3 regions of the Metabacillus sediminilitoris genome follow, and region 3 is predicted to be linked to each of the others. Evidence: riboswitches for the same ligand, from Rfam matches in the RefSeq annotation. Region 3 holds a riboswitch; each other region holds the start of a gene.
What was found. A riboswitch is a leader RNA that binds a small molecule or an ion and turns the genes downstream of it on or off. The one in region 3 is predicted to bind cobalamin.
Positions count from the first base shown of each region.

Region 1: another riboswitch for cobalamin. It lies ahead of GMB29_RS07015 ((2Fe-2S) ferredoxin domain-containing protein); the one in region 3 lies ahead of GMB29_RS03995 (ribonucleoside-diphosphate reductase subunit alpha).
Region 2: another riboswitch for cobalamin. It lies ahead of GMB29_RS10820 (ABC transporter substrate-binding protein); the one in region 3 lies ahead of GMB29_RS03995 (ribonucleoside-diphosphate reductase subunit alpha).

Region 1 is NZ_CP046266.1:1,439,483-1,442,769, forward strand. It holds gene GMB29_RS07010 (GNAT family N-acetyltransferase) at 127-366, opposite strand; cobalamin riboswitch at 716-914, shown strand; cobalamin riboswitch at 1,094-1,283, shown strand; gene GMB29_RS07015 ((2Fe-2S) ferredoxin domain-containing protein) at 1,410-1,790, shown strand; gene cobJ (precorrin-3B C(17)-methyltransferase) at 1,836-3,287, shown strand, end outside.
Region 2 is NZ_CP046266.1:2,281,477-2,284,763, forward strand. It holds gene GMB29_RS10810 (amidohydrolase) at 1-357, opposite strand, end outside; gene GMB29_RS10815 (RNA chaperone Hfq) at 728-856, shown strand; SAM riboswitch class I at 1,002-1,109, shown strand; cobalamin riboswitch at 1,506-1,715, shown strand; gene GMB29_RS10820 (ABC transporter substrate-binding protein) at 1,906-3,287, shown strand, end outside.
Region 3 is NZ_CP046266.1:766,682-769,968, forward strand. It holds gene GMB29_RS03995 (ribonucleoside-diphosphate reductase subunit alpha) at 1-1,746, opposite strand, end outside; cobalamin riboswitch at 1,876-2,051, opposite strand; gene GMB29_RS04000 (hypothetical protein) at 2,216-2,797, opposite strand; gene nhaC (Na+/H+ antiporter NhaC) at 2,990-3,287, opposite strand, start outside.

The DNA.
Region 1 (3,287 bases), 670 kb from region 3:
AAATAGAGACGAGATTTTTATAGTAAATATTTTTGAAAGCTATATAAATAAAACTTTAATCAAAAATCGAGGCACGCATAATGTCCCGTTTCTATTTTTCTTTTAATCTTGATCGTTCGATTTGGATTAAATCGAAAGTCGAAATGCCTTTACAACCACACCATCATTCGCTGGTTCAAAATCGTGTTGCGGGTGTCGTTCAAAACCAATTCGTTCATATAATTTCATGGCGCTTTTCATAAAGTCTGCAGTATGGAGTACAATCGCATCAAACCTTTTTTCCTTCGTTCGTTTTATACATTCATGAACCAATGCTTGCGCAACTCCTTTTCCGCGAGCTTCTGGAGTAACAGCGAGCAATCTAATCTCAAAATAATCAAGCTCATAATTGTTACTTCAGAAACGCCGTATTCAAAGCTTAAATATTTGAGTTGAGCTCCCAGAATGATAGGTCATCGATCATCATTTTATAATCCACAATAAATTTTTTCCTGTATTTTATTTACCATATAAACACACCCTTTCTGTTTCATTATGGTCAAATTTTTCAAAACTTAACTAAGCTGTGGCGATGAAAATATACTAGAATAATAACTTTATCTTGTTTAAGATCTACAAGTTTTTTACCTATTTACTAATTATACATTGAAAAATATCTAAAGTCCCTATATGATAAAAGTTGTTGATTTAAAAGATACTTTTCAAAAAATTCAATATAAAAGCAGTAAATTAAGATGCCTAATAGGCTTAATAGGGAATCTGGTAAAATTCCAGAACTGTCCCCGCAACTGTAAGTGTGGACGAAATAAGTTGACCACTGTATATGGTGCTTTTAACAAAAGGTGCGTATATGGGAAGGACTTAAAGTAGGGTGAAGCACAAGTCAGGAGACCTGTCTTAATTTATAAAGTTTCAGTTTCTTCGGGAGGTGAGAAGGTGAGACGATCGCAGCCAAATTATTGCTAGTTTGGAGTGCTTTCGTTATTTGCCTTTTCATCCGCTCAGTTGAACCTGAGCGGATTTTTTGCTTATGCTGTTATTTTTTAAAGTGGACATATTTTGTTAAATCCAGTAATAGGTTAAGATGAGTAATTTAATAGTTTGAGAGAAAGGTGCATAACAATAGCTGTTGTTGTGCTTAATAGGGAAGTCGGTGAAAATCCGACACGGTACCCGCCACTGTTATGGTGAGCTTTTTTACACAATGTCACTGATTCTAATTGGGAAGACGTAAAAAAGCATTGAGCCTTAGTCAGGAGACCTGCCTTTTTTTCATATTGATACCTACGGGCATATAGGTAGACGTGTAATAAAAAATGCTATTTTATTAGCGATATTTTTTATGCACCTCTGCTTAAATAGGGGTGCATTTTTTATTTTCCTAAATTTAATAGATTGGAAGTGTTTAGATGACGACTTGGAACTTAACTCAAACACAGCACCATGTCTTAATATGTAATGGAAGCAGCTGTATGAGAAAGGGTGGCGAGGAAGTCACACAGGCGATCAGGGAGGAAATTACCAACTTAGATATGGATCATAAAATCCATACAACAAGAACCCGTTGTAATGGAAGATGTAAAGATGCTTGTGTTGTTGTGGTCTATCCAGAGGGCGTGTGGTACAAGGCTGCTTCACCTGATTTAGCAAGAGAAATTGTCCAAGATCACCTTGTTGGTGGAAAAGTCGTAGAAGACAGTGTGATTTATACATACGATCAACAGCAGTTTGCTGCTCCTGAATATTCAGAATCTATTGTTGGAATAGAAAAACAAAAAAGCAAGGTTTAGTTTCGTATACGAGAACTTGATACGTTATTAAAGGAGGAATATTCATTGTTAGGAAAGTTACTTGTTATTGGATTTGGGCCTGGAAGTTTTGAACATATGACAAAAAGGGCTCAAGATGCCATACAAGAGAGCGATTGTATTATTGGATACAAAACATATGTTGAACTCATTCAAGATTTATTAACAGATCAAGAGATTATTAGTACTGGAATGTCTGAGGAAGTAAGCCGTGCCCAAGCAGCGGTCCGTCTTGCAGAAGAAGGGAAAACAGTAGCGGTTATTTCAAGCGGTGATGCTGGAGTGTATGGAATGGCCGGACTTGTCTATGAAGTACTGATTGAAAAAGGCTGGAAGGAAGCCACAGGTGTTAGTGTGGAGGTTATTCCAGGAATTTCGGCGATTAATTCCTGCGCCTCCCTATTAGGAGCACCTATCATGCATGATGCTTGCACGATTAGTCTAAGTGATCATTTAACTCCGTGGGATTTAATCGAAAAGCGGATCGATGCAGCGGCACAAGCAGATTTTGTTGTTACACTTTATAACCCAAAAAGCGGCCGCCGGACTAGACAAATTCAAGAAGCACAAAGAATCCTATTAAACTATAGATCACCATCTACACCAGTTGGACTTGTCAAAAGCGCCTATCGTGATCGACAACATATCGTCATTACAGATCTTGAACATATGCTTGATCATGATATCGGGATGCTCACAACCGTTGTAATTGGGAATTCAGCAACTTTTTTATATGACAATAAAATGATCACCCCTAGAGGCTATCAAAGAAAATACACGTTAAGTGCAACTGAGCAACGATTAAAGCCACATGAACGTCTCAGACACGAAAATGAGCCATGGGCGCTTCATAAAGGCATTAATGATATGGTCTTAACCCCAAAAAACAAGACAAAAAAAAATAAAGAAAGCTCGTTACAAATTGCTTTAGAGGCTCTTTCGAAATTGGATCATGTAACAAACAAGTCAACAAACACTAACCAACTACATGTACAACTACCAGTGAATAACACGGTAACCTCCATTTTTGAATTAGCTGTTAGCCCTGGAATTGCCAATAAGAAGTTTACACCACAGCAAATGATGACACTTGCCGAAGTTGTTGGTAGCGAGGGCTCAATGGAATATACACCACACCATCAAATCATTTTAAGAATCCCAACTAGTGAACCAGATGTTATCACGGAAAAGTTAGGTGATGTTGGTTTTCTAGTAGAACCAATCGGTGATGTTTTTCAACTAAAGGCATGTGATTTCTGTGAAGGGGAAAAGAAGGATTCGATCCCGCATGCGGAAGAGCTCCATCAAAAATTAGGCGGACTTGATTTACCTAAGGAGTTAAAAATTGGCTTCAACGGCTGTGGTATGGCTTGTTTTGGCGCCGTAAATGAAGACATTGGTATCATCTTTAGAAAAGGGAAATTCGATTTGTTTTTAGGTGCTAAAACAGTAGGAAGAACAGCCCACGCTGGTCAGCCT
Region 2 (3,287 bases), 1.5 Mb from region 3:
GAGCATTCCTTTTGCGTCATAGCAATCAATATTTCTTTTATAATCTGCCTTTGTATCTAGTATTTTAGTAATTTTACCTTTATCAATTTGAATATTACGTAATACACTTTCGGTTGCAACTACCTCACCATTTTCAAACTTATATCCACTTTCCAGTCGAACATTCAATAACATATAGGAGCTGTTTTTTGAGGGTTTCTTGCTGTGATGTTTATTACTTTTTTCTCCTGCACTAGCTGTTTCTGGAGCGATTAAACCCATCGTACCAGTTACACCTAAAATAGCGGAAGCGCTTCCAATTTTACAAGCATTTCCTAAAAATTTTCTGCGAGACAAACCTATGTTTTCTTGATTCATCTGGAAAATCCTCCTCTTATAAACTTGTATGATAGAATGATCATGATAAAAATGATAGAAACTATTGGTCGAAAAATTTTTCTCTTGTTTTAAATGAATTTACATACAAGAAAAATCTGGTAGTAGTTTGGATCTTATTAAGCATTTTAGATTGAAAATCAAACTTATAGCCCATCCTTTAACATAATCACTCCTTGTAAACAATTATAAGGAGTATTAAGGTAAATTGCAATAAAACTTGCATTTTTTTAAGTTAAATTAAGTTTTTTTGTAGTAGGCTGAATACTTAATTAGTATTTGGTAATAGGGGATCATTACTTAAAAGTATCGAAACTGTTTTTTAAGCCCTGTATTATCAAGGTATTATAAGGTGTGTATCTTAAAAGGAGTCCGTATTCTTGGAACAATTGAGGGACACGATAAATACTCCATTATGGTTAAATCTAATGGAAAACAGCAGACTCTTTATAAACATTCTATATTTACAATTGTTAGATAGGGCAGACTCTGTCTTATTTTAATACTTTAATATTGTTGTATAAGCGATATTAAATTGCTTAAGGAAAAAGCACCAAGATAAATATGCTAGCAACTGCTTGTGATTTTCCTAAGAATAAAAGATAAAAAACACAAGAAGTGAACCCCTTTCATTAGAGAGCTGGAGGACTGGCCTTATGAAGCCCGGCAACCATTCAACAACTTTGTTGAAAAGGTGCTAATTCCTGCAAAGCATATTGTTTGACAAATAAGAGAGGTCTTTTGTTTTTGGTAAGGTATAAGCTAAAAGCTAAAAGATTGTCAAGCTTCAATACTTTTTATATAAAAATTTCATACAAAATACGGTGATGGTTGAAGCGGCAGAACAAACGAGAGAAAAGTTGTTCGTGAAAAAGGGATAATAACATAGGTAAGTAAGATATTATGTTAAGCTAAAAACGAGATCTTTTACCAGATCTCGTTTTATATTTTGATTGTCTCTAGTTTGCCTAAGAGGACACAGACTCTTCATATTTACAAATCGTCTGTTGACAACAAGATGTATTAAAACTAACATTAGAGTTGATTTCAGTTGAAATTTTTTAGGTTTATTACAGTAAAAGTCGTAAAGGTTACTTAAATTTTCTATTTTTAGATTAACTTTAAAAATATTATATATCTTGGAAATAGGTGCGAGTTAAAGCATTAAAAAGCTTTATCAGCTTAAAAGGGAAGTCGGTTAAACTCCGGCACGGACCCGCCACTGTAATGGGTATCAGTATGAAATGCTGATTAGTTTCAGAAAAACCACTGGGTTGTACCTGGGAAGGTCTGAACGTTATGCCCTTAGTCAGGAGACCTGCCTATTTTAACATCGCTGTTAGACCTACGGGATTTTAGGGAGGTGGTTAGGATGCTGATAACCAATTGTCTGAATCCATCTCTATATCTAATCGATGATATTGAAATGTTCAGTGATTCCCTTTATTTATCAAAAGAAGCATTTCTGACCTCATGAGCCGGTCAGAAATGCTTTTTTTATTTTTTTACATAACAATGGAGGTTTTCGATATGGTAAAAAACAGTCATCAAAAATACGCCTTAGTTTTTTGGATGGTTTTCTGTAGTCTCATTCTCTCTCTAGCTGGATGCGCGGGAGTGGAAAAGGAAGGAGCTGTAGTTACAGCATCTGACAAGAAAGTAACTCTGGCTTTTCCATGGAGTCCGCAAAGCCTTGACCCACATGGCAGTGATAGTTGGGAAATTATGCGTTCAGGTATGGGGGAAACATTGGTGAAGTTAAATGAAGAATTGAAGCCCACTCCCTGGCTGGCGAAAGAATGGAAGCAAGAAAATGAAACGACATGGGTATTCAAGTTGGAGGACAATGTAAGTTTCCATAACGGGAAAGCAATGGACGCAGCCAGTGTGAAAGAATCATTGCTTAGGTCTTTAAAGAAGGATCAAAAAGCGAAGGATTTATTACAAGTAGAATCAATGGAAGTACTTTCAGAAAACGAATTAAAAATTGTAACGAAACAACCGAATGCGGCTTTGATCGCACATTTAGCCGATCCGTCTACCATCATTGCTGATGTAACGACCATCAAAGATAAAAATAACGATCCTGCGTTTACCGGATCGTTTAAATTTAAACAGTTTAACAAAGATGAATCCCTTGTTGTAGAGAGATATGAAGATTATTGGGGGAAAGAAGCGTTACTGTCAGAAGTAACAATCAAATTTATACCAGATGGAAATACACGATTAATGGCACTGCAATCCGGGGATGTTGACGCTGCAACTGATATTCCTATTGATAATATAACTTTGTTGGAGAAGGACGAGAAATTTGATGTATTCACGGCCCCATCACTTCGGACCCATATGTTGCTTTTTAATATGAGTTCCCCTCTATTTAAGGATGTGGCTCTTCGAAAAGTCATTGATATGTCCATTCCACGTGCAGATATTGTCAAATCGATTATGATGGATCAAGGTACGGAAGCAAAGAGCCCATTCCCAGAAATATTGCCATTCGGTAAAGTGGAGAAGGAAAAAGCAACAGAGTCGATTGAACAATTAATGAAACAGAGAGGGTGGAAGAAAAACGCAGATGCAATGTGGGAAAAGCAAGGGAAACCATTTGAAGTGACGCTGTTAACCTTTCCACAACGACCAGAATTAACCGTCATGGCGGAAACGATTCAAAGTGAATTATTAAATGAAGGGATCAAAGTCAACATTCGTCAGGTGGAGAATATCGATGAGGTGCTAGCAAATGATGATTGGGATTTATCTATGTATAGCATGTTAACGGCACATACCGGTGATCCCCAATATTTTTTAAATATTTTCTATCAATCTGATAGTGAATCAAACGTTAGTCACTATGTTTCACCTTCCCTTGATCTTATGATTGGTGAACTAAATCATACAACTGATTGGACAAA
Region 3 (3,287 bases):
CATACTTGCTTGAATGGTGAGAAAGGCAATTTTTTCATATAGTTTATCTGCAAATTGAACGGCCTCTTCATGCTCCCATTTAATTTGTTTGAGAGCTAATAAATGATTCCAGCCAAATGTGCCAAGACCGATTGCGCGGTATTTCTCATTTGTTAATTTTGCTTGAAGCACAGGAATTGTATTTAAATCAATAACATTGTCTAGCATTCTTACTTGAATCGGAATGAGTTTTTCTAATACATCATCCATTACTGCTTTTGCAAGGTTAATAGAAGAGAGGTTACAGACAACAAAATCACCTGGTGTTTTTACTGTAATAATTTTTCCATCCTCTGTGTATTGCTCTTCAACAGTAGTCGGGCTCTGATTTTGCGTAATTTCCGTGCAGAGATTACTGCAGTAAATCATGCCTTGATGTGAGTTTGCATTTTGTCTATTTACTTCATCACGATAAAACATATATGGTGTACCAGCTTCCAATTGGCTAATCATGATACGTTTCATCATTTCAATTGCTGGAACTTTTTCTTTTGTTAGTGATTCATTGTTAACGCACTCCCAGTACTTTTCACGGAAGCTGCCATTTCCTTTTTCTTCATCGTAGAAGTCCTCGATGCTATATCCCATCACTTTGCGGACTTCATGTGGATCAAAGAGATACCAATCGCCACGAGCTTCAACCTGCTCCATAAAAACATCTGGTATGCAAACACCTGTAAATAAGTCATGTGTACGCATCCGTTCGTCACCATTGTTTAGCTTGGCATCTAGGAAAGAGAAGATATCTTTGTGCCAAACATCTAAGTATACGGCAATCGCACCTTTACGCTGGCCTAGTTGATCAACGCTGACTGCTGTGTTGTTGAGTTGTTTCATCCATGGAATGACGCCAGATGAAACACCTTTAAAACCTTTAATATCACTGCCGCGGCTGCGAATTTTTCCAAGGTACGCGCCTATCCCGCCGCCCGATTTAGATAAATTAGCAATATCCGTATTACTATCAAAAATTCCTTGTAAACTATCATCAATCGTATCAATGAAACAGCTGGATAATTGTCCAATAGGCTTGCCAGCATTTGATAGTGTCGGGGTTGCTACTGTCATATAAAGATTACTCATTGCCCAGTAAGCTTGTTTGATAAGCTCTAGTCGATGTTCTTTCGTCTCGCCAGCCATCAATGTCATCGCAATGATTAAAAACCGTTCTTGTGGAAGCTCATAGATTTTCTTTGAAAAATCGCGTGTTAAATAGCGATCTGCTAATGTGCGAAGACCAATATATGTAAACAGTCGGTCATTTTCCGGTTGAATAAAGGTGCCTATCTGATCAATTTCCTCTCTTGAATACTGCTCTAGAAGTTTTGAATGGTAAAGACCCTTTGAAACAAGCGTTTTAATAAGATGTGTGAAGCTTCCATATTTATGCTCTTTGTCATAACCTCGATTTTTAGCCGCTTCTTTATAAAGCTTTGATAAGTAAATTTGAGCGCAAAAGTAAGTCCATTCAGGCTCATGTTCATTAATATTTGCTAAACCTTCTAATATCAGTAAATTTGTGAGTTGTTCAGACGTATACGAATCCCTTTGGAGAATAGTGTTTTCGATTCGAATTAAATAATCGTCTATTTGAAGTGAAGGGAAAAGCTGATGTATGTTTTTAATAAATGATGTAAGTTTGTTCGTGTCAAATGCTTCTTGTTCTTGATTATCATCAATGATTATAGGTGTAGCAGTTGTACTCATAATAATTCCTCCAACTATTCGTTTTGATTCTCGGGAAAAGGAGATAAAACGACAGATAAGAAGAATAGGAGAGTAATAACCCATGGTGACTTTCTATCGTTCCATCTTCTCAGTCCCCGAAGAAATTGAAACTTTGGCAAGTTTAAGGCAGGTCTCCTGACTTATGGTCATCCTACTATGAGTCCTTCCCATACTTGATGTACAGTGGTTTTCTCAGTTCGTCACACTTACAGTTGCGGGGACAGTTCTGGAATTACACCAGATTCCCTTTTAGCCAAATTGGCACCTCTTACTCGCTAAATACAATATATAGTTTTAAAAAGTATGAATTTATCAATATGTAGTAACTATATTCTATATACATGATATAGCAGACTTGCAAATTAAGCAACCAATACTTTTTAATTGTCGAAAAATATCGATAGGCATATGAAAAGAAGCCCCCTGTCTCTAGGAGACTTCTAACAAATTAGATATGATCAACTATATCAGGTAGTTCTAGAATTGGTTTAATCGTAAGATTTTCTTCGAAAGGTAGAAAATCAATATGTCTAATTTTAGTAGCAACATCATACTCGCCAATTAAGGTATCCAGAAGGATAAATACAGCTCCATCCAAATCTTGGTTATCTGTGTAGCCCTTTATGTACAGAACGATATCAATTTGATCACCACTGTAAGCTTCATATGAAAAAAATATATCAGCTGGATCTAATTCAACCTCATTATATTGAATCGTGAATTCCTTCCCTCTTTGACGAAAAGCAGTAATGATAAAATGGTCTAGCTTAGGAGCTGCTTCCACAAGGTTAATTACATCTGGGAAGGTTGAATAAATACCATCAGCACTTATGATAAATTCACGTTTTCCATCTATTAATTCAACACTAAATTCAAATGTTAAATCTCGATTAATCTTTGCTAGCTGTTTACTAAGACTCTTAAATAAGGGTTCAACATTATTTTCATCTAGATGAAAAAATTCGTCCGAGTGTTTGATGAACCATGTCCAAAAATTATGATATTTGTTACCGAATAATCTAGTAAGCATGCAAATCACCTTTTATCCTAATTATACATGAAAAGGATGGAAGTGGCTGATTTTTCTAGTATTGATTATTCATAGGTTTTACTAAGGTGAGGAACGCAAATGAGAAATCATTAAAATAGAATGTAAAAAAGCAGTTCTAAAACCAAGTGATGATTTAGACTGCTTTTTCTTTCATATTAAATGGCCTTTTTATTATGCTTGAGTTTTTTTATTACTTAAAAAACCAAACAAAATCGAAAAAAGTGGTGATAAATATAAAAAGAATACGAATGGTAAGTATGAGAGAACAGGAACTCCGAGTGTTTGGGCAAAAAAGGCACCGCTGACACCCCAAGGTATTAATGGATTAATTAAAGTACCCGCATCTTCAAGCGTTCGTGACATATATTTTCGATCAATGTTCATTTTGTCATACAAGCCCTTAAAAGATTGACCAGGGATAAGGATTGATAAATATTGTTCACCAGTTAAAAGATTTACAGCAAAAGAT